3 regions of the Kineococcus aridisoli genome follow, and region 1 is predicted to be linked to each of the others. Evidence: riboswitches for the same ligand, from Rfam matches in the RefSeq annotation. Region 1 holds a riboswitch; each other region holds the start of a gene.
What was found. A riboswitch is a leader RNA that binds a small molecule or an ion and turns the genes downstream of it on or off. The one in region 1 is predicted to bind S-adenosylmethionine.

Region 1 (7,115 bases):
CACCTGGTCTCCGACGCCGCGCAGCTGCGCCGCGCCCCCGAGCCCGACCCGCAGGCGGTCCTGGACACGCTGACCGCCAAGGGCGTGGACGTCCTCACCTGGACCCACTGGGAGGTCCTGGACGCCTACGAGCGCTCGCTGGGCGCCCCGCACGGGCGCGAGCGGGTCAAGGTCGTCTCCCGCGAGGAGATGGTCCAGCGCTCGCGCGAGGCCATCGAGCAGGCCGAGCAGCCCGCCGAGAGCGGGGCCTGAGGTGCGGGTCGTCGTCTGCGTCAAGCACGTCCCCGACATCCAGTCGCCCCGCGCCTTCCGCGAGGACCGGCTGCTGGCCCGCGGCGGGGACGACGACACCCTCAACGAGCTCGACGAGGACGCCCTCGAGGCCGGGCTGCGCACCGTCGAGGCGGCCCGGGCCGCCGGCGACGAGGGCGAGCACGAGGTCACCGTCCTGACGGTCGGGCCCGCGCACGCCGTGGAGGCGCTGCGCCGCGGGCTGGCGATGGGCGCCACCAGCGCCGTGCACGTGGGCGACGAGGCGATCGCCGGCTCCGACGCCCTGGCCACGGCGCGCGTGCTGGCCGCGGCGGTCGCCCACCTGCACGCCGAGCGGCCCGTCGACCTCGTCGTCGCCGGGATGGCGGCCCTGGACGGGCTCACCTCGCTCGTGCCGGCGGCGCTGGCCGAGCTGCTCGGCTGGCCGCAGCTCACCCTCGCCGACGAGATCGCCGTCGAGCCGGGCGAGCGGGGGCCGCTCGTGCGGGTGCGCCGGGAGACCTCCACGCAGGTGGAGGTGCTCACCGCCCCGGCCCCGGCCGTGGTGTCGGTGACCGACCAGGCCTTCCGCGCCCGCTTCCCCGACTTCAAGGGCATCCTCGCCGCCCGCAAGAAGCCCGTGACGACGCTGGCGCTCGCCGACCTGGGCCTGGAGCCCGCCGCCGTGGGCCTGACCGGTTCCACCACCCGCATCACCGAGGCCGCGCCGCGTCCCGAGCGTCCCGACCGGGTGATCGTCACCGGGGGCGCCGAGACCGTCCCCGCGCTCGTGGACTACCTGGCGCAGAAGGGCTTCCAGTGACCGGCACCGCGAACGGCGCGGAGGGCGACGTCGTCCTCGTCCTGCTCGACCACCTCGACGGGCGGCTGCGCCCGACCTCGCTGGAGCTGCTGACGCTGGCGCGCGCGCTGCCCGGCGCGCAGGTCCACGCCGCGTGGATCGGGCCGGGCCCCGACGGGGCCGCGCTCGCGGCGGTCGGCGCGCACGGCGCCACGACGCTGCACCGCGTGCAGGTCTCCGGCGCCGACGAGCGCACCACCGCGGCCGCCGTCGACGCCCTCGTCGCGGTGGTCGGGGCCGCCGGCCCGTCGCTGGTGCTCGTGGCCTCCACCTTCGAGGACAAGGAGGTCGCCGCGCGCCTGGCGGTGCGCACCGGCGGCGGCGTCGTCACCGGCGCCCACGCCGTCGAGCGCACCGACGACGGCTGGCTGGCGCGCAAGACCGTGCTGGCCGGCTCGTGGGGCACCGCCTGCGCCGTGCCCGGCCGGCTGGCCGTGGTCGCGGTGTCCCCGCACGCCGTGCAGGCCACCGCCCTCGAGGGGGCGGCGCCGCCCGCGGTCGTCGAGCACCGCGTCGAGGCGTCCGCCGCCGCGCGCGCCGTCACCGTGGTCTCCCGGGCGCCCCGCCCGACGGGCGACCGCCCGCCGCTGGCCGAGGCGGAGGTCGTCGTCGTCGGCGGCCGCGGCGTGGAGGGCGACTTCTCGGCCGTGGAGGAGCTCGCCGACGTCCTCGGCGCGGCGGTCGGCGCCACCCGCGTCGCCACCGACGAGGGCTGGATCGGCCACGAGGCGCAGGTCGGGCAGACGGGCGTCACGATCAGCCCCCGGCTGTACGTGGGCGCCGGGGTCTCCGGCGCCGTGCACCACCGCGGCGGCATGGACGCCTCCTGGACGGTGGTCGCGGTCAACAGCGACCCCGACGCCCCGATCTTCGAGTTCGCCGACTACGGCGTCGTCGGCGACCTCACCGAGGTCCTGCCGGCGCTGGCCGCGGAGATCCGCCGCCGCCGCGGCTGAGGCGCCGCCGCGCCCGCCCGGCCCCCGGGCGGAGCGTGGCGGCCCGTCGCCGGGCGTGCGACCCTGGTCGCACCGGGCGGCCGCCGTCCGGCGAGGGGGTTCAGCACCGAGCTCCCGCCCCGCGGAGCACCGGTGCGCGACCGGCGCCCCGCGGACGCGGCGGTCCCGCCGCCGTCGTCGAGGAGCCCACCGTGCCGCACCCGCCACCCGCCCCGCCCCGCCACACCGCCCTGCCGCACCCGTGGACGTTCACCGTCGACGTGGCCGCGGGGCGCTGGCGCTGGAGCGCCCCCCAGGACCGCGAGCCCGTGGCGGGGTTCCCCGCCACCAGCGAGGAGGTCGCGGCCCGCGGGCCGGCCGGCCTGCGGCTGGTGCAGGCGGTCGAGCGGAGCGCGGCCGACGGCGAGGCGTTCACCCTCTCCCTGCGCACCGACGAGGGCGGCCGGCCCGCCTGGTGGCTGGCCCACGGCGGCCCCGGCGGCCCCGGCGAGGTCACCGGCAGCGTCGTGGAGACCACCCCCGCGATCGAGAACGCCGTCAGCGAGCGCACCACCGAGCAGGTGCGCACCGCCCTCGCGGGCCGCGAGGTCATCGACCAGGCCAAGGGCATGCTCATGCTCGTCTACGGCATCGACGCCGACGCCGCGTTCGGCCTGCTGCGCTGGTACTCCCAGCACAGCCAGGTCAAGCTCGCCGAGCTGGCCACCCGCCTGACGACGGCGGCCGCCGAGAGCACCTTCGCCGGCGGCACGCAGGCCCGCGCGGCCGTCGACGACCTGCTCAGCAGCGTGCTCGGCGACGCGGCGCCCCCGGCGGGCGCCGGCAGCGGCGCCGCGCTGCGCACCCGCCGGCGCGCACCCGCCGCCCCCGGCGCGCCGTGGGAGCTGCACGTGGAGGGCGAGCTGGACCTCGCGACCGCGCTGGACTTCGCGGACGCGCTGGCCGAGGTGGAGTCGCGCGCCCGCCCCGGCGACCAGGTCGTCGTCGACCTGACGGCCGTGGAGTACCTCGGCTCGGCGGGGATGACCGTCCTGGTGGGCGCCGACCGCCGCGGGCGCCGGCGCGGCACGCCGCTGCGCGTGGTCCTGGGCCGTTCCACCACCGTCCTGGACTTCCCGGGGCTGCGGGAGCTGACGGTCGTGCAGCCGGAGCGGCACGCCGAGCGCTCCGGCAGCCGCGCGGGCGGCTAGCTGGCCCCGGCCGGCCGGCCGGCCGGGGCCGGGGACGGGCGCCCGGTGGCGTCCCGGCGCGGCAGCGAGGCCAGGTCCAGCACCGCGGCGGCGATCGAGGAGTCCGCGGCGACCAGCCGCACCCCGTCGGGGCCCAGCCGCTCGAGCACGTCGACGAGCACCTGCACGCCGGCGCTCGCCAGCGGGGCGGTCGCCGACAGCTCCACCGTCACCGGCAGCGAGCCGTGGCGGGCCAGCCGCAGGACCTCCTCGCGCAGCCCCGGCGCGCCGCCGGCCTCCAGCGGCCCCTCGACCCGCAGCACCGGCCCGGCGGCGCCCACCGCGGCGCTCCAGCGCAGCTCGTCGGGCACAACCCGCGCCCCGGCCGGTGCGGGGAGCGCGGAGGCGCCGGCGTCGAAGGCGACCGGCCGGTGCAGCCGCCGCGCCAGGCGGACCGTGGTGCCCGCGGCCGTGGCCTCGACCCGCACGCGGCCGCCCTCGATGCCCATGAGCGCCAGACCGCGACCGCGGTCGCCGGGCAGCGCCGCCGGCTGGCGCCAGCGCCCCCGGTCGGTGACCGCCAGGTGCAGCACGCCGTCGTCGGCCAGCTCGCCCGACAGCTGCACCGTCCCCGTCCCGCCCCCGGCGTAGGCGTGCTCGACGGCGTTGGTGACGGCCTCCCCGGCCGCCAGCTCCACCAGCTGTCGCTGGCGCGGCTCGACCTCCAGCCCCTCCAGCCAGGCGCGCAGGCCGCGGCGCAGCACGAGCGGCGCCGTCGGGACGGCCGGGGCCGCCAGGCGCAGCGGGGCCGGGGCGGGGCGGCGCTGGGCCGCCAGGACGGTGACGTCGTCGACGAGCGGACCGCCCTCGCGCACGGCGCGGGCCGCCCGCTCGCACACCCGCTGCACCGCGCGCCCCGCCGCGCCGGCACCCGCGTCCCCGGCCAGGGCCCCGGCCACCAGGCGCAGCGGGTCGCCCGCGACCCCCTCCAGCAGGCCGTCGCTGTGCAGGACCAGCAGTTCCCCGTCCTCCAGCCGCGCCGTCCCGGTGCCCCCGCCCGCCGGTCCGCCCAGCGGCGCCGCACCCGTGCGCGGCAGCGGGCGGGCGCTGCCGTCCGCGGCGACGAGCAGGGGGGAGGGGTGGCCCAGCGTCCGGTACTCGACGTCCCCGGCGGCGGTGTCGACCACGGCGACGCAGGCGGTGGCGGCCCGCGCCCCCGGCACCCCCGCGGCGAAGGTGCGCAGCGCGTCCAGCGCCGCGTCCAGCCCCGCGCCCGCCCCCAGCCGCTCGGACAGCACCGTGCGCAGCTGGGACATGACGGCGGAGGCGACGACGCCGTGGCCGACGACGTCGCCGACGACGAGCGCGACGCGCCCGTCCGGCAGCGCCAGCGCGTCGAACCAGTCGCCGCCGGCCGCCTGCTCGGCACCGGCCACGAGGTACTGCGCGGCCAGGTCCAGGCGGGGCAGCAGCGGCAGCTGCGCCGGCAGCAGCGCCCGCTGCAGCTCGGCCTCGACGTCGCGGGCCCGCGCGTAGCGGGCGGCGGTCTCCTCCGCGGCCCGCACCCGCACCAGCGCGACGTCCAGCCGCGGCAGCAGGTCGGCCACCACCCGGACCTCCTCCTCGCCCCAGCCGCCGGGCCCGGGGCGGCGCAGGTCGGCCAGCAGCCGCCAGCCGACGGAGGTGCCGTGCGGGGCGTAGGGGACCAGCAGCCGGTCGCCCCCGGGGCCGGTCAGCGCGACGGGACGCCCCTCGCGCAGCCGGGCGCCCACGTCCTGCGCTCCGCCGGCGCCGGGCTCCGGCCCGCCCTCCGCGAGGTCCGGCACGTCCTCGCCGGGACGCACCAGGCGCCAGGAGGCCAGCCCCAGCCGCCGGTGGACGCGGTCGCCGATCGAGCGCAGCAGCTCCTCGGGGGAGGCCAGGCGGGCGAAGTCCCCGGCGACGGCGGCGTGGAACTGCGCGTCCGCCTCCCGCCGGACGTGGTCGGTGACGTCGGCGTTGGAGCCGGTGAGGCCGAGGAAGGTGCCGGCCTCGTCGAAGCGGGCCACGGTCGAGGTCTCGATCCAGCGCCACTGCCCGTCGGCGCGGCGCACCCGCGCGACCGCCCGGAACGCGCGCTGCTCGGCGGTGGCGCGGTCGAACTCGCGCAGGTACTCGTCGGCGTCGTCCGGGTGCAGGACCGCGCGCCAGCCGGTGCCCGTCATCACCTCGCCGGGGACCTGGAAGAACTGCCGGCAGTACTCGTTGACGAACGTGCAGCGGCCCTGCGCGTCGGTCAGCCAGACGGTCATCGCGACCGTGTCGGCGGTCTGGCGGAACAGGCGCCAGTCCGCGCGGGCGGCGTCCTCCACCTGCCGCGCGACGGGGTCCGCCGGCCGGCGCAGGCCCTCCCCGGGCACGTCCTCGCGCTCGCGGTCGTCGTCGGTCCCCACGAGGACCCAGGGTGGCCGACGCGCCGCCGGACCCGCCACCCGGCCCCCCGCGCCCCGCCACCGGTGCGTTTGCCGCGCTTCCGGGGTGTGCCGTAGGTTCGGCCCAGCCATCCAGAGCGACTGAGAGACCTGGCTCGTCGACGTCGCAGCAACCACCCGCGAGGGAAGGTGCTACCGCCAGGACCGATGGGAGAGAAGCGTCCTGTGAGCACCCTGCGCGTCCCCGCCACCGCCGCACGCCCCAGCGAGCCCGCCGTCCGCCGCCGCGCGGCCCTCGGCAGCTTCGTGGGCACCACGATCGAGTGGTACGACTACTACCTCTACGGCACGGCGGCCGCCATCGTCCTGGGCCCGCTGTTCTTCCCCAACGTCGGCGGCGCCGTCGGCGTCATCGCCTCCTTCGCCACGTACGCCGTCGGTTTCGCCGCCCGCCCGCTGGGCGGCGCGGTCGCCGGTCACGTCGGCGACCGGGTGGGCCGCAAGGCCGTCCTCGTGGCCTCGCTGCTGGTCATGGGGATCTCCACGACGTTCATCGGCCTGCTGCCCACGTACGCGCAGATCGGCGTGTGGGCCCCCGTGCTGCTCGTGGTGGCCCGGCTGCTGCAGGGCTTCTCGGCGGGTGGGGAGTGGGGCGGGGCGGTGCTGCTGTCGGTGGAGCACGCCCCCACCGGCCGGCGGGGCCTGTTCGGCGCGATCCCGCAGATGGGCTCGGCGGCGGGCATGGTCCTGGCCAGCGGGGGTTTCTGGCTGACCCGCTCCCTCACCTCCTCCGAGGCGTTCATGTCCTGGGGCTGGCGCATCCCGTTCCTGGCCAGCGCGGTCCTCGTCGTCGTCGGCCTGGTCATCCGGCTGAAGGTCACCGACTCCCCGGCGTTCACGGCGCTGCGCGAGGCCGACGGCCTGGCCCGCCGGCCCGTCGCGGAGGTGCTGCGCACCAACAAGCGCGGCGTGCTGGTGACCACCGGGATGCGGCTGGGGCAGAACGGCGGCTACGTGCTCTACACGGTGTTCGCCCTGACCTACCTCACCAGCGAGGTCCGCGAGGACGGCGCCGACGTGGGCCTGCTCGCGGTGCTCGTCGCCTCGGTGCTGAGCCTGGCCGCGACCCCGCTGTGGGGGATGCTCTCGGACCGCATCGGCCGCAGGCCCGTGTACCTGTTCGGGGCGGTCCTGACGGCGGTGTTCACCGTGCCCGCGTTCCTGCTCTTCGACACCGGCTCGACCGTCCTGATCGTCGCCTCGATCGTCGTCGCCATCAACCTCGGCCACGACAGCCAGTACGGGGCGCAGGGCGCGTTCTTCGCCGAGCAGTTCGACCAGCGCACCCGCTACAGCGGCGCCTCGCTCGGGTACTCGATCGGCGCGGTGCTCGGCGGCGGCCTCACCCCGCTCATCGCCGCCTCGCTGCTGGCGCTCGGGAACGGCTCGCCGTGGCTGGTGGCGG
Region 2 (7,115 bases), on a different contig from region 1:
CGACGGACGTGCCGTCGCGGCGGTCGTAGCGCTTGGAGACGTTCTCCAGCGAGACGAGCGTGCTCACTTGCCCGAAGCCGCCCGGGCGTCGTCCTCGACCTCGGCCAGGTCCGCCTGCAGGTCCGTGGCCGAGGGGTTCTCCACGACGGCGTTGGGGTAGGCCTGCGTGAAGACCTCCTGGACCGCGGGGTCCTGGAACAGCTGCGCGAGCTCCAGGTACGTCTCGTCGTCCGCGTCCTCCTTGCGGGCGGCGAAGATGTTGACGTACGGCGCGGCGGAGGCCTGGGAGGGGTCGTCCTGGGCGATGACGTCGTCCTCGGGCAGCCCGGCGCTGGTGGCGTAGTTCACGTTGACGATGGCCGCGGCCACCGAACCGCTCTGCAGCGCGTTCGCGGTCTGCGAGGCGTCGATCGGGGTCACCTCGACCTTGGAGCTCTCGATGTCCTCGACCGAGGAGAAGGCGTTGCCGCCGCCGGCGAGGGTCAGCAGGCCGGCGGACTGCAGCACCAGCAGGCCGCGGGCCTCGTTGATGGCGTCGTTGGGGATGGCGACCTTGGCGCCCTGCGGCAGCGCGGCCGGGTCGTCGACGGTCGTGGAGTACAGCGGCAGCGGGTAGATCGCGGTCGCGCCGATGGGCTGGATGTCGTCGCCGGCGGTGACGTTGTAGTTCGCCAGGTACTGGATGTGCTGGAACTGGTTCAGGTCGACCTCGCCCTGGGCCAGCGCCGGGTTCGGCAGGCTGTAGTCGGAGAAGTTGACCAGCTCGACGGTCACGCCGAGCTGCGACTGCGCGAGGTCGACGTAGGTCTTCCAGTAGTCCAGCGACTTGTCCGCGACTCCGATCTTGACGGTCTCGCCGCTGCCGCCGTCCGCGGCGGCGGTGGTCGTGGTGTCGTCGCCGCGGGTGGCCAGGACGATCGCCACCACGGCGATCAGCACGACGACGGCGGCCGCGACGGCGGCGACGAGGGGACCGCGACGCTTCGGCTTGTCGGGCAGGGCGGGAGCGGGGCTGGACAAGGCGTTCTCCGGGTGTTCGACGGCGCAGCACGACTGCGCCGGGGTGGCCTGGCGGTCACCGGTGGCTGGACGCGACGGGGCGAGGGGTTCAGCGCTCGCCGTGCACGGTCAGCTCCTCGTGGTCCGCACTTGCCGGACGCCATCCGTCCGGCCGGGTCGTCACCTGGGGCACCCCGCCACGGGGGAGGGTTGCCGGACAGCGAGCCAGGGCTTGTCGCTGTCACTCATGACCTGGGAGAAGCTTGAAGCAGCGGGCGCGGCCCTGTCAAACCGCGTGCGCGGCGCAGAAGTCCAGCACCGCCGCGGTGCGCTCGGCGCGCCCGGCCGGCGGCAGGGACCGCACCGGCACGCCCTCCGGCGGCGCCGGCAGCCCGAGCTCGGCGGGGTCCACCACGTCGCCGACCAGGCCGGCGACCGCGCGGTGGACGGCGAGGAACTGCCCGACCTGCCCGCCGACGCCGAGGCCGACGAGGACGGGGCCGCCCGGCAGCGCGGCCAGCGCGCGCAGCGCCTGCCGCTGGCGCGCGACCTGCCCGGTGCCGGGCGCGGCGTCCACGACGAGGACCCGGTGACCGGCCGCCCGCAGCCTGGCGGCGAGCAGCGTGAGGTCGGCGTCGACGCCCTGCTGCGGCGGCAGCAGCACGACGGTGCCCGCGCCCACGCTCAGAGCGCGCGCGCCGCGGCGGCGGGCAGGACGACGGCCTGGGCGGCCACGACCGCGCCGTCCACGCTGGTCAGCGCCGGGCTGCCGTGCAGCACGTAGCCCTCGGCCAGGGCCCTGGAGACCTTCTCGCAGAAGGAGCGGTCGTCCGGGCCGGTCAGCAGCCGGTACGCCAGCCGCTCGGGGAGGCGCTCGGGGCCGTCGGCGTCGCTCACGGCGCCAACCTACCCCGGGCGTCCAGCAGCTCCAGGTAGCCCAGCGCGGCCTCCGACAGGGCGTCGGCGCGCGCCAGCGGCGACCCCGGGTCCCACCGGTGGGCGGCGTAGTCGGCGCCGGTGCGCCGCAGCTGCGCCAGCGCGAGCTCCAGCTCGGCCTCCAGCCGGGCGGCGAGCTCGGCCGGGGCGGGCTCGGGCGGGCGCAGCCGCTCGCCCTCCCCCTCGCGCACGGCCGCCAGCACGGCGGCGTCGACCCCCTCCGCGGCCGACCAGAAGCGCACCGGCCGCCGCACGGCGTGGTTGGCGACGGGGACGCCGGCCGGGCGCAGGACCAGGCTCACGGGCCTGCGCGCCAGCCCCGAGGCGGCCAGCCACTGGCCGGTGCCGGGGGGCCGGCTGCCCCACGCGCACGCGGCGGCGGGCACGTCGGCCACCAGGGCCACCGCCACCCCGCCGTCGTCGGGCACCTCCTCGGCGCGCGGGCCCAGCAGCGCGCCGTGCACCCAGGCCTCCACCACCCGCAGCGGCACGATCGCGGCGGGCTGCGCGCTCACGTGCGCGCAGCGCTGCGCGACCTCCTCCAGCGTGCGCACGGCGGTGGTCCACTTCACGCCGGGAGTCTGGCGGAGGTTGCGGGGTGCGGCGCGCGGGGGCCTAAGCTCGCCCGGTGGATTCGACCGAGCTCAGGGCGCTGCAGAAGCCGTTGAAGGACGCCTACCGCGAGGACCCGGCGCGCGCGCTGGTCCCGGCCCGCGCCGTGGCCGTGCTCGACGGGCAGTCGATCGGCGTCTCCGTCGACGGCTTCGCCGGCACCACCCGCGCCGGGCTGCACCCGGCCGCCGGTGGCGACGGCACCGAGGCGTGCTCGGCGGACATGCTCTGCGAGGCCGTCGCGGCCTGCGCCGGGGTGACGCTGCGCAGCGTGGCCACGGCGATGGGCGTGGAGCTGCGCAACGCCTCGGTGACCGTGGACGCCCACTGGGACGCCCGCGGCACCCTCGGCGTGGCGCGCGAGGTGCCCGTCGGCATCACCGACGTCACGATCGTCTTCGACTTCAGCTCCGACGCCGACGAGGCGACGGAGGCGAAGATGATCTCCCTCGCCGAGCGCTACTGCGTCATCGCCCAGACGCTGCAGACCCCGCCGAAGGTCACCGTCCAGCGCGCCTGAGCCGCCCGGGCGCGGGGCGTCAGCGGCCCTCCTGCCGCGCGACCGCCCCGCGCCCGCCCAGCAGGACGGCGAGGAAGCCGAGGGCGAAGGCCACGACGACGCCGAGGCTTGCGTAGGCCCAGTTGCCGTCCCAGTAGCCCGCCTCCCCGCCGGCCGGCGCGACCCAGCTCGCCAGGCCCAGCGGCTCGAGCAGGTAGCCCTGCCAGGTCAGCCAGTCGGCGCCGGAGTTCGACACCAGGCCCCAGCCGATCGCCGTCGCCACGACCATGGTCGCGACCGGCAGCAGCCGCACCGAGCCGTAGCGCCCGCGCGGGTCGAGCAGCTCCTGCTCGGCGTAGTCGCCCCTGCGCAGCGACAGGTCGGCCAGGAAGATCCCGGCCCAGGCCGCGATCGGCACGCCCAGGGTGATGAGGAACCCCTGGAACGGGGTGAGGAAGTCCGCGGAGAAGAAGGCGATGTAGACGGCGCCGGCGACCATGAGGGCGCCGTCGACGAGGACGGCCACCGGGCGCGGCACCCGCAGCCCGACGTTGAGCAGCGCCAGCCCCGAGGAGTAGATGTCCATGACTGCGCCGCCGACCAGGCCGAGGACGGCGACGACGACGAAGGGGACGAGGAACCACGTCGGCAGGATGTCGGTGAGCGCCCCCACCGGGTCGGCGGCGATCCGCCCGCTGAGGTCCTGCGAGGAGCCCGCGATCAGCGCGCCGAAGACGAGCAGGACGGCCGGTCCCAGCGAGCAGCCCAGCGTCGTCCACAGGACGACCCCGCCGCTGGAGGCCTCCCGCGGCAGGTAGCGGGAGTAGTCGGCCGCCGCGTTGGCCCAGCCCAGCCCGAACCCCGTCATCACCAGCACGAGCGCGCCCACGACCGCGGCCGCGTCACCGGCCGGCACCGCGCGCACCGCGGCCAGGTCGATCGAGCCGGCGGCGAAGGCGATGTAGAGCACCGTGAGGACCGCGGTGACGACGGTGATCCAGCGCTGCATGCGCATGATGACCCTGAAGCCCAGCGTGCCGCCCAGCACGATGAGCACCACCACGACGACGAGCGCGACGAGCTTGGTGCCCGTCCCGCCGCCCGCGCCGAGGCGGTCCAGGACGGTCGCGGTCGCCAGCACCGCGACCGCGGCCAGCGAGGTCTCCCAGCCCAGCGTCAGCAGCCACGACACCAGCGACGGCAGCCGGTTGCCGTTCACCCCGAACGCCGCGCGCGAGAGCGTCATCGTCGGCGCGGACCCCCGCTTGCCGGCGGTGGCGACGAGCCCGACGACCAGGTAGGACAGCACGACGCCGGCCACCGAGACGGCGGTGGCCTGCCAGAAGGAGATGCCGAACCCCAGCACGAACGAGCCGTAGCTGACGGCGAGCACCGAGACGTTCGCGGCGAACCAGGGCCAGAACAGGTCGCGCGGCCTGCCGTGGCGCTCCCCGGCCGCGACGGAGTTGATGCCGTTGAGCTCCACGTCGACGCCGCCGACGCGGGTCTGCGGCGCGGGCGGTACCTGGCTCATCGGGGCTCCTCGCTGTCGTGGCCGTGCGGGGCTCAGCGGTCCCGGGCGGAGTGGCGGTGCCGGGCCGCGGGGTGGTCGTCCGGCAGCTTCGCACGACCCTCGCCGAACAGGACCTCGCGCAGCGTGCGACCCGCCGCAGCCGCGTCCGCGGGCGGGCGCAGGCCGCGGCGGCGCAGCTCGGGGACGACGTGCTCGCAGAACTCCTCGTAGGAGCCGGGCACGACGAACGGGGTGTAGTTGAACCCGTCGACGCCGGTCTGCTCCAGCAGCTGCGCCATCTCGTCCACGACCTGCTCGGCGGTGCCGGTCAGGACGAACTCGCGCATGCCGTGGCGCAGGAAGTCCGCGCGCGCGGTGGCCACCGCCTGCCCGCGGTAGCGCTCCACCTGGGTGCGCCCGCCCTCGGTGCGCACGGTGTCGAAGGAGGCCTCGGCCGGCAGCGCCGCCAGGTCGACCCCGGTCATCGAGGCGAAGTAGGCGCGGGCGGCGTCCGGGACGACCCACGACAGGTACTCCTCCAGCCGTGCCCGCGCGTGCTCGCGGTCGCGGCCCAGCACCACCGACAGCCCCACCAGCGTCCGCAGCGAGCCCGGGGCGCGCCCGTGCCGGGCCGCCCGCGCGTGCAGGTCCCGCACCTGCTCGCGCAGGCTCGCCGCGTCGCGGCCCTGCAGGAAGACCACCTCGGCGTGGGTGGCGGCGAACTCGCGGCCGCGCTCGCTGGCGCCGGCCTGGAAGAGCACCGGCGTGCGCTGCGGGGAGGGCTCGACCTTGAAGTAGCCGTGGCAGGAGAAGCGGCGGCCCTCGTGGTGCACCTCGTGCACGCGCGCGGGGTCGGCGTAGCGGCGGGTGGCCTCGTCGGCCAGGACCGCGCCGTCCTCCCAGCCGCCCTCCAGCAGCGCGTAGCTCAGCCGCAGGTGCTCGTCGGCGACCGCGTAGCGCTCGTCGTGCGCGGGCAGCGGCGGGGTCCCGTGCAGCGCGGCGACCACCGGCGAGGAGGTCGTCACCACGTTCCAGCCGATGCGCCCGCGGGTGAGGTGGTCCAGCGTGGCGAAGCGGCGCGCGTTCGGGTAGGGCGCCTCGAAGGTCGTGGAGGCGGTCACCGCGAAGCCCAGCCGGCGGGTGACGGCCGCCATCGCCGGCACCAGCAGCAGCGGGTCGTTCGTCGGCATCTCCACGGCCTGCTCGAACACCACGTCGGGGGTGGCGCCCCCCAGCACGGGGTAGCCGGGGGAGTCGGCCAGGAAGAGCAGGTCGAAGCCCCCCTCCTCCAGCAGCCGGGCCAGCTCCAGCCAGTGCGCGAGGTCGGTGTAGCGCACCGACCGCTGCTGCGGGTGCGCCCACAGCCCCTGGCTGGTGAGGTTCGGCGCGTTGATCTCGAAGGCGCTCAGCAGCACCGGCCGCCGCGCCCCCGAGCCCGCCCCCCAGCCCGCCCCGGTGCTCACCGCGGGCGCTCCAGCCAGCTCGCCAGCCCCGCCCCCAGCCGCCGGCGGGTGGCCGCGCTCATGCCCTCCACGCGCAGCCCGTGCCCGGCCAGGGCGGCCAGCTCGGTGTCCGGCAGGCCCCACACCTCCCGGGCGATCGCGTACTGCGCGCTGACCCCCTGCCCGAACCACAGCTGGTCGTCGGCGTTGAGGGTGACGCCCACGCCGGCGGCGTGCAGCAGCGGCGCGGGGTGCGCGGCGAGGTCGGGCACGATGCCCAGGGCCACGTTGGAGACGGGGGCGACGTCGCAGACGACGCCCTCCTCGGCCAGGCGCCGCACGAAGCCGGCGTCCTCCACCGAGCGCACCCCGTGCGAGATGCGGGTGGCGCCCAGCACGTCGAGCGCCTCGGCGACGCACTCCCAGCCGCCGGTCTGGCCCGCGTGCGCCACCACCGGCAGCCCCGCCGCGCGGGCCGTGGCCGCCGCGGCGGCGAAGCGGTGCAGGCCGGAGGGCTCCTCGAAGCCCGCGGTGCCGAACGCGGTGACCCCGCGCCCGGCGTGCTCGGCGGCGATCGCGGCCAGCTCGGCGGCGATCGGCTCGTCGGTGTCGGTGTTGACCGTCAGCAGCGCCCCCACCTCGACGCCGAACTCGCCGCCCGCCGCGCCCAGGGCCTCGAGCACGACGCGCGTGACCTCCCGCAGGCCGCCCAGCCGGGGGGCGTACAGCTGCGGCTCCACCGCCGGCTCGAAGTAGACGACGCCCTCGGCGGCCTCCTGCTCGACGAGCGCGCGGCACAGCCCGGCGAGGTCGTCGAGGGAGCCCACGAGCGCCGGCACCCGGCCGTAGGCCTCGAAGAACTCCCACACGTCGCCCCAGCCCTCGCCGCGGGCGGCCGGACCGCCGCGCACGGGCAGGTCGACGTCGACGCCCCGGCGGCGGGCGAGGTCCAGCACGGCCTCGCGGGGGTAGGACCCGTCGAGGTGCGCGTGCACGTGCACCTTGGGCAGCTCGAGCAGTGGACGCACGTCCGGCAACGTAGTGAAGATCGCCCCCCGTGTCGCAGAAGGACCTGTTCTGCGACCATCCGGGACGTGGATGAGCGTTCGGCGGG
Region 3 (7,115 bases), on a different contig from region 1:
GTCGCAGAAGGGCATCGTCATCGGCAAGGGCGGCTCGCGCCTGAAGGACGTGGGCACCCGGGCCCGGCGCTCGATCGAGGCGCTGCTGGGCACCCGCGTGCACCTGGACCTGCGGGTGAAGGTGGCCAAGGACTGGCAGCGCGACCCGAAGCAGCTGCAGCGCCTGGGGTTCTGACGGCGGTGCGCAGCTGGTTCGCCCTCACGGCGCGCGACCTGCGCGACCTGCTGTGGTCGCTGGTGCCGACGGCGGCCGCGCTGTGGATCAGCGCCCACCTCGTCACCGGGGTGCGGGTGGACTCGCCGTTCTGGCTGCTGGCGTCCGCGGCCGTGCTCGCCGTGGGCGACCTCGTGCTCCGGCCGCTGCTGGGCCCGCTGGTGGCGGTGCTCGGCCCGCTGGTGACGGTCCTGCTGGGCGTGGCGGTGCAGCTGCTGCTGCTGCACACCGCGCTGACGGCGGTGCCGGGGCTGGACCTGAGCTCGCTGAATGCGCTGTGGCAGGTGTACCTGTGGACCGGGCTGGTGGGCGTCGTGGCCCGCTGGCTCGTCGGCTCCAACGACAGCCGCTGGGTGGTGCGCGAGCTGCTGCACCGGCGCACGCACCCGGCCGGCGGCCCGCCCGGGCTGCTCGTGGTGCAGATCGACGGGCTGTCGATGCCGCTGCTGCAGTTCGGCCTGCACTCGGGCACCCTCACCACGATCGCCCGCTGGCTGCGGGAGGGCACCCACCAGGCCGAGGGCTGGCGCGCGCAGCTGCCGTCGACGACCCCCGCCAGCCAGGCGGGGTTCCTGCACGGCAGCACCGAGGACGTCCCCGCCTTCCGCTGGTGGGACCCGGAGCTGCGCCGGGTGCTGGTCTCCAACCGGCCCGCCGACGCCGCCGTCATCGAGACCCGCGTGCGCGCCGCCGCGCACGCCGCCGGCCGCAGCGGCCTGCTGGCGCGCGACGGCGCGAGCATCGGCAACGTCTTCTCCGGGGAGGCCGGGCACGCCCACCTCGTCGTCTCGACCTCCCGCGCGGGCGGCTCCGGGCGCCCGTACCTGCGCTACGTGGCCCGCCCGTTCGTGCTGCTGCGCAGCCTGCTGCTGACCCTGGGCGAGATCGTCAAGGAGCTGTACCAGGGCTGGCACCAGCGGGTGCGGCGGGTGGAGCCGCGCATCCCGCGGCGCGGCTGGTACGTGCTGCTGCGCGCGGTGACCAACGCCCTGCTGCGCGACCTCAACGTCGCCCTGGTGGCCGAGGAGCTCTCGGCGGGGCGGGAGGTGGTGTTCGTGGACTTCCTCGACTACGACGAGGTCGCCCACCACGCCGGGGTGGCGCGCCCGGAGTCCCTGGACGCCCTCGCCGGCATCGACCGCGTCCTGCAGACCCTGGCCGACGTGGCAGCGGTCTCCCCGCGCGACTACCGCGTCGTGCTCGTCTCCGACCACGGGCAGGCGCAGGGCGCCACGTTCGAGCAGGTGTGCGGCCGGCACCTGCGCGACCTCGTCGCCGACCTGCTGCAGGTGCAGAGCCCGGGCACCCCGACGGTGACGACGGCCGCCGGCAGCGAGGTGCGCGGGCGCGTGGACGTCCTCGTGCGCGAGTTCGGCACGCACACCAAGGCCGAGCGCGCCAGCTCCGGGCACGAGCCCGAGGACGAGCCGGTGCCCGGCGAGGACGCCGTCGTCGTCTCGACCGCCGGCTGCACCGCGCTGCTGTCGGTGCCCGACGCCCCCGGCGGCCGCCTCGACCTCGACGCGGTCGACCGGCGCTGGCCGGCGCTGGTGCCGGGCCTGCTGGGCACCCGCGGCATCGGCTTCGTCGTCGGCCGCCGCGACGGCACCGTGCTGGCGCTGGGCCCCGACGGCGAGCACGACCTCGTCACCGGCCGGGTCACCGGGGCCGATCCGCTGGCCTGCGTCGGCCCCCGCGCCGCCGGGGAGCTGCTGCGGCTGATGCGCTTCCGCACCGCGCCGGCCCTCTTCGTGCACTCCGCGGTCGACCCGGTCACCGGGGAGGTGCACGCCTTCGAGGAGCAGGTCGGCTCGCACGGCGGGCTCGGCGGCTGGCAGACGGAGGCGGTGCTCGTGCACCCCGCGGAGTGGCCGGTCGACGAGGACCTGCGCGACCGCAGCGTGCCGGGGGAGGCACCGCTGGTGGGGGCCGTGGCGGTGCACGAGCAGCTGCAGCGCTGGCTGCGCCGCGCCCGGGCGGAGGCCGCGGGTGCGCTGCCCGGTGCGGTCGGCGGTGCGGTCGGCGGTGCGGGCAGCGGTGCGGGCAGCGGTGCGGGCAGCGGTGCGGGCGGCGGCCGGGAGGTGCTCTCGTGAGCGCGCGGGTGCGCTGGCTGGGCCACTCCAGCGCCACCGTCGACGTCACCACGGCTGCGGGCGAGGTGCGCGTGCTCACCGACCCGGTGCTGCGCCGCGGGCTCGCGCACCTGCGCCGCCGACCGCCCGTCCCGGCGGCGACCGACGCGGCCGGGGCGCACCTGGCCCTCGTCTCCCACCTGCACCACGACCACTGCGACCTGCCGTCGCTGCGCAGCTCGCGCCCGGACCTCGTGGTGGCACCGCCGCGCTCGGCGCTGTGGCTGGCCGGGCGGCTGCGCGGCGGCAGCCGGGTGGTCGAGGTGGCGGTGGGCGCGACCCGGACGCTGGCGCTGCACGCCGCCGCGGGGCAGGTGCAGGTGCAGGTCAGCGCGCTGCCCGCCCACCACGCCGGGCACCGCACCGCGGGCTGGGCCGAGAGCGCCCCGGCCGACGCGCTCGCCGTGCAGCACCTCGTCCGCGTCCCGGGCGCCTTCCCCGCCCGCCCGGCGGCCGCCGGCGGGGAGGACCTGCTGCTGTGGGCCGTCGGCGACACCGGCGAGTTCGACCGCTGGGCGGCGGTGCTCGACGTGGCGGGCCGGGCGCCCGACGTCGCGCTCGTGCCCGTCGGCGGCTGGGGCCACACCCTGGGCCCGCACCACCTGGACCCCCGCCAGGCCGCCGCGCTCGTCGCCCGGGTGCGGCCCGCGGTCAGCGTCCCGGTGCACTGGGGGACCCTGCACCCGGTGGCGCTGAGCCGCACGATGGGCGACCGGTTCGTCGAACCCGGGCGCCGCTTCGTCGCCGAGGCGCGCCGGCTGGGCGTCGGGGGAGCGGTGCAGCTGCCCGTCGGCGGGGTGCTGGAGCTCGACGACGCGGGCGAGCCGGTCGCCGCACCGGGCCGCTGACCGCCGGTCCCGCCCCCGTCCGGGGGACGCCGGTTTGACAGCGGCGGCCGGTTGAGCATTTGATGTGCCGACCATCAAGAGCGGCCGAGAGACCTGGCTCGACGACGCCGCAGCAACCTCTTCGGGTTCCCTGGCCGGAACCCGTCCGTGGTGCTCACGCCAGGACCGATGGAGGAGCAGTTGCCGGCCGCACCGTCCGCAGAACTCGTCGACGCGCTCGACGTCGAACTCCGCCAGGTGGAACGCACCTTCGGCGGCCACCGCGTCCTGCAGGACCTGGACCTGCGCATCGACGCCGGCAGCACGGTCGCGCTGCTCGGCGCCTCCGGCAGCGGCAAGTCGACGCTGCTGCGCCTGGTCGCGGGACTGGACCGGCCCACGAGCGGAACGGTGTCCGTGGGGGGTGAATCCGTGCGCGGGCCCGGCCGGCGCACCGCCGTCGTGTTCCAGGAACCCCGGTTGCTGCCGTGGCGCGACCTCGCCGGCAACGTCGCGCTGGGGCTGCCCCTGGGCACCCCCCGCGCGCAGGGCCGCGACGCCGTCCTGCACCGCCTGGAGACCGTGGGGCTGGCCGACTTCGCCGGGCACCGCCCGCGCCGCGTCTCCGGCGGCATGGCCCAGCGGGCCGCGCTGGCCCGCGCCCTGGTGCGCCGCCCCGGCGTCCTGCTGCTCGACGAGCCGTTCGCCGCGCTGGACGCGCTGACGCGGCTGCGCATGCAGGACCTGCTCGACGGCGTCCAGCGCGACTCCGGCACCACGGTGCTGCTGGTCACCCACGACGTCGACGAGGCCCTGCACCTGGCCGACCGGGTGCTCGTCCTGGCCGCCGACGGCGACCGGGGCGCGCAGGTCGTGCGCGACCTGCGGGTGGACGCACCGCGACCGCGCGACCGCGCCGACGCCCAGCTCGCCGCGCTGCGCGTCGAGCTGCTGGAACTGCTCGGCGTCCCCCGCACCACCCGCACGCCCTCCTGAGGCCCCGCCCTCCCTCCCGCTCCACCCCCCGCTCCACCCCGCTCCCGAGGAGAACCATGTCCGCACCGTCGACCGTCCTCGCCCGCCGCAGCCTGCTCGGCCTGTTCGCCGGGGGTTTCGCCCTGACCGCCGCCGGGTGCGTGCAGGGCGAGTCCGCCGGCGGCAGCGCCGTCGCGAGCGGCGGGTCCTCCTCCGGCGCCTCCGGCGGCGACCGGGTGCGCCTGGACTACGCCTTCTACAACCCGCTGAGCCTGGTGGTGCGCCAGCGGAAGATCCTGGAGGACGCGGGCCTGAGCGTGCAGTGGGAGCAGAGCGCGGGGTCCAACAAGGCGAACGAGTTCCTGCGCAACGACAACCTGGACCTGGCCAGCACGGCCGGTTCCGCGGTGCTGCAGGCCCGCGCCAACGGCCTGGCGGTGAAGACGGTGGACGTCTACTCGCAGCCGGAGTGGACGGCCCTCGTGGTCGCGCAGGGTTCCGCCGTCGCCGACGTGGCCGCGTTGCGCGGCAAGCGGATCGCCGCCACGACCGGCACGGACCCGTACTTCTTCCTGCTGCAGGCCCTCGAGGTCGCCGGTCTCGCCCCGACGGACGTGGAGATCACCAACCTCCAGCACGCCGACGGGCGCGCCGCGCTGGAGCGCGGTGACGTCGACGCCTGGGCCGGGCTGGACCCGAACATGGCCACCAGCGAGCTGCAGGCCGGCTCGAAGCTGCTGTACCGCAACGTGGACTTCAACACCTACGGCGTGCTCAACGCCCGCGAGCAGTTCGTCGAGGAGTCGCCGGACCTCGTGCAGCAGGTCGTCGACGCCTACGAGCAGGCGCGCGCCTGGGCGATCGGCAACGCGGAGGAGTTCGCGGCCCTGTACGCCGAGCAGGCGCAGCTGACGCCCGAGGTCGCCGCCCGCGTCCTGGAGCGCACCGGGCTCGACATCGACCCGGTGCCGGGCGAGGCGCAGCGCACGGTCCTCACCGGGATCGTCCCGCTCATGGCCGCCGCCGCGGCGGTCCCCTCCGAGGACGCCGCCTCGAGCGCGCTCGAGGGCCTGCTGGAGCCGCGGTTCGCCGAGCAGGCGAGCGCGTCGGCCGGCGCGTCGAGCACCGCGTCGAGCACCGCGTCGTGACGGGTGGGCGCAGCCGGCCGGCCGGGCGCTGGCTGCTGGGTCTCGTGCTGCCGGTCCTGCTCCTGGTGGCCTGGCAGCTGTCGTCGACGCTCGGGCTCTTCAGCGCCAACCAGCTGCCCCCGCCGCCGGACGTGCTGGCGGCGGCCCGGCGGTTGTGGGGCACCGGGACGCTGCAGCACAACATCGCCATCAGCGTGCAGCGGGTGCTCGTCGGGTTCGCCTGCGGAGCGGTCGCGGGCATCGTGCTCGGTGGTCTCACCGGGTTGTCGCGCTGGGTGGACGACCTGCTCTCGCCCACGCTGGGTGCGCTGCGCTCCGTCCCCTCGCTGGCGTGGGTGCCGCTGCTGGGGTTGTGGATCGGGATCGGCGAGACGCCGAAGATCGTGCTCGTCGCGATCGGGGCGTTCTTCCCCGTCTACACGACGGTCTCGAGCGCGCTCGCGCACGTCGACCCGGCGCTGCTGGAGGTCGGCCGCGCCTACGGCCGGCGCGGCGTCCGGTTGTTCGGCGAGGTGCTGCTGCCCGCGACGGCGCCCTCGCTGCTGTCCGGCCTGCGCCTGGGGCTGGCGCAGAGCTGGCTGTTCCTCGTCGCGGCGGAACTCATCTCCAGCGCGATCGGGCTGGGGTACCAGATGACGAACGGGCAGAACACCGGGCGCACCGACGAGGTCCTGCTGGCCATCGTCCTGCTGGCCCTGCTCGGCAAGCTGTCCGACGTCGTCCTCGGCCTCGTCGAGCGGCGGGTGGCGGCCCGCCGGGCGTGAGGCGGCCGCGGGGCCGGTGCGGTTGCGGCAGACTGCCGTCGTGGTGGTGCGGCGCAGCGCGGGCGTCCTGCTGCACCGGCGCGGCGCCGGCGGCGGCCGCGAGGTGCTGCTCGGGCACATGGGCGGGCCGTTCTGGGCCCGCAGGGACGAGCGCGCCTGGTCGATCCCCAAGGGGGAGCCCGAGGAGGGCGAGGACCTGCTCGCCACCGCGCTGCGCGAGTTCGCCGAGGAGCTGGGCCACCCGGTGCCGGTCGCGGAGCTCACGCCGCTGGGGGAGTTCCGCCAGTCCGGCGGGAAGGTCGTCACCGTCTGGGCCGCCGAGGGGGACCTGGACGTCACCGCGGTGCGCGGCGGCACCTTCGCGCTGGAGTGGCCGCCGCGCTCGGGCCGGTTGCAGGAGTTCCCGGAGATCGACCGGGCGGCGTGGTTCGCGCCCGAGCAGGCGCGCGTCAAGCTCGTCGCCGGCCAGGTGCCCGCGCTGGAGCGGTTGCTCGAGCAGCTGGCCGGCGACGGCTGACCCCCGGGCCCCCGGGCCCCCGGGCGCGGGACCGGGGGAGGGGGTCAGGGGACGGTGTACCCCGCGGCGCGGAACAGCTCGTACCACTCCGCGCGCGTCAGCGGCAGGTCTGAGCCCTGCGCCGCGGCGGCGACCCGCCCGGGGTTCGTGGTGCCCAGCACGACCTGCATGTTCGCCGGGTGGCGGGTGATCCACGCGGTGGCGACCGCCAGCTTCGGCACGTCGTACTGCCCGGCCAGCCGGTCCAGGACGGCGTTGAGCTCCGGGTAGCGCGGGTCGTCGAGGAACACCCCGTCGAAGAACCCGGCCTGGAACGGCGACCACGCCTGCACGGTGATGTCGTTGAGGCGGCAGTAGTCCAGCAGGCCGGCGTCGCGGGAGACCGACTGCTCCAGGCCCTGCATGTTCGCGGCCACCCCCTGCGCCACCAGCGGGGCGTGGGTGATCGACAGCTGCAGCTGGTTGGCCACCAGCGGCTGGCGCACCGAGCGCTTGAGCAGCTCGATCTGGCCGGGGGTGTGGTTGGAGACCCCGAAGG

Region 2: linked by a shared signal. The riboswitch ahead of ACRYM2_RS12820 (MetQ/NlpA family ABC transporter substrate-binding protein) and the one ahead of ACRYM2_RS11215 (MFS transporter) in region 1 are both predicted to bind S-adenosylmethionine.
Region 3: linked by a shared signal. The riboswitch ahead of ACRYM2_RS15350 (ABC transporter ATP-binding protein) and the one ahead of ACRYM2_RS11215 (MFS transporter) in region 1 are both predicted to bind S-adenosylmethionine.

The regions. Positions count from the first base shown of each region.
Region 1 is NZ_JBJLSF010000033.1:36,837-43,951, forward strand. Features, by position in the region: gene ACRYM2_RS11190 (FAD-dependent oxidoreductase) at 1-252, shown strand, start outside; gene ACRYM2_RS11195 (electron transfer flavoprotein subunit beta/FixA family protein) at 254-1,075, shown strand; gene ACRYM2_RS11200 (electron transfer flavoprotein subunit alpha/FixB family protein) at 1,072-2,070, shown strand; gene ACRYM2_RS11205 (ANTAR domain-containing protein) at 2,262-3,260, shown strand; gene ACRYM2_RS11210 (SpoIIE family protein phosphatase) at 3,257-5,671, opposite strand; SAM riboswitch class I at 5,776-5,864, shown strand; gene ACRYM2_RS11215 (MFS transporter) at 5,858-7,115, shown strand, end outside.
Region 2 is NZ_JBJLSF010000041.1:31,168-38,282, reverse strand. Features, by position in the region: gene ACRYM2_RS12825 (methionine ABC transporter ATP-binding protein) at 1-67, opposite strand, end outside; gene ACRYM2_RS12820 (MetQ/NlpA family ABC transporter substrate-binding protein) at 64-1,020, opposite strand; SAM riboswitch class IV at 1,141-1,252, opposite strand; gene ACRYM2_RS12815 (hypothetical protein) at 1,286-1,681, opposite strand; partial or broken gene ACRYM2_RS12810 (DUF1737 domain-containing protein) at 1,690-1,896, opposite strand; gene ACRYM2_RS12805 (DUF7711 family protein) at 1,893-2,507, opposite strand; gene ACRYM2_RS12800 (OsmC family protein) at 2,564-3,067, shown strand; gene ACRYM2_RS12795 (purine-cytosine permease family protein) at 3,087-4,580, opposite strand; gene ACRYM2_RS12790 (NtaA/DmoA family FMN-dependent monooxygenase) at 4,613-6,022, opposite strand; gene add (adenosine deaminase) at 6,019-7,029, opposite strand; gene ACRYM2_RS12780 (LysR family transcriptional regulator) at 7,096-7,115, shown strand, end outside.
Region 3 is NZ_JBJLSF010000057.1:5,407-12,521, reverse strand. Features, by position in the region: gene era (GTPase Era) at 1-175, shown strand, start outside; gene ACRYM2_RS15360 (alkaline phosphatase family protein) at 181-2,307, shown strand; gene ACRYM2_RS15355 (MBL fold metallo-hydrolase) at 2,304-3,194, shown strand; SAM riboswitch class I at 3,263-3,369, shown strand; gene ACRYM2_RS15350 (ABC transporter ATP-binding protein) at 3,363-4,169, shown strand; gene ACRYM2_RS15345 (aliphatic sulfonate ABC transporter substrate-binding protein) at 4,226-5,296, shown strand; gene ACRYM2_RS15340 (ABC transporter permease) at 5,293-6,060, shown strand; gene ACRYM2_RS15335 (NUDIX hydrolase) at 6,101-6,577, shown strand; gene ACRYM2_RS15330 (aldo/keto reductase) at 6,622-7,115, opposite strand, start outside.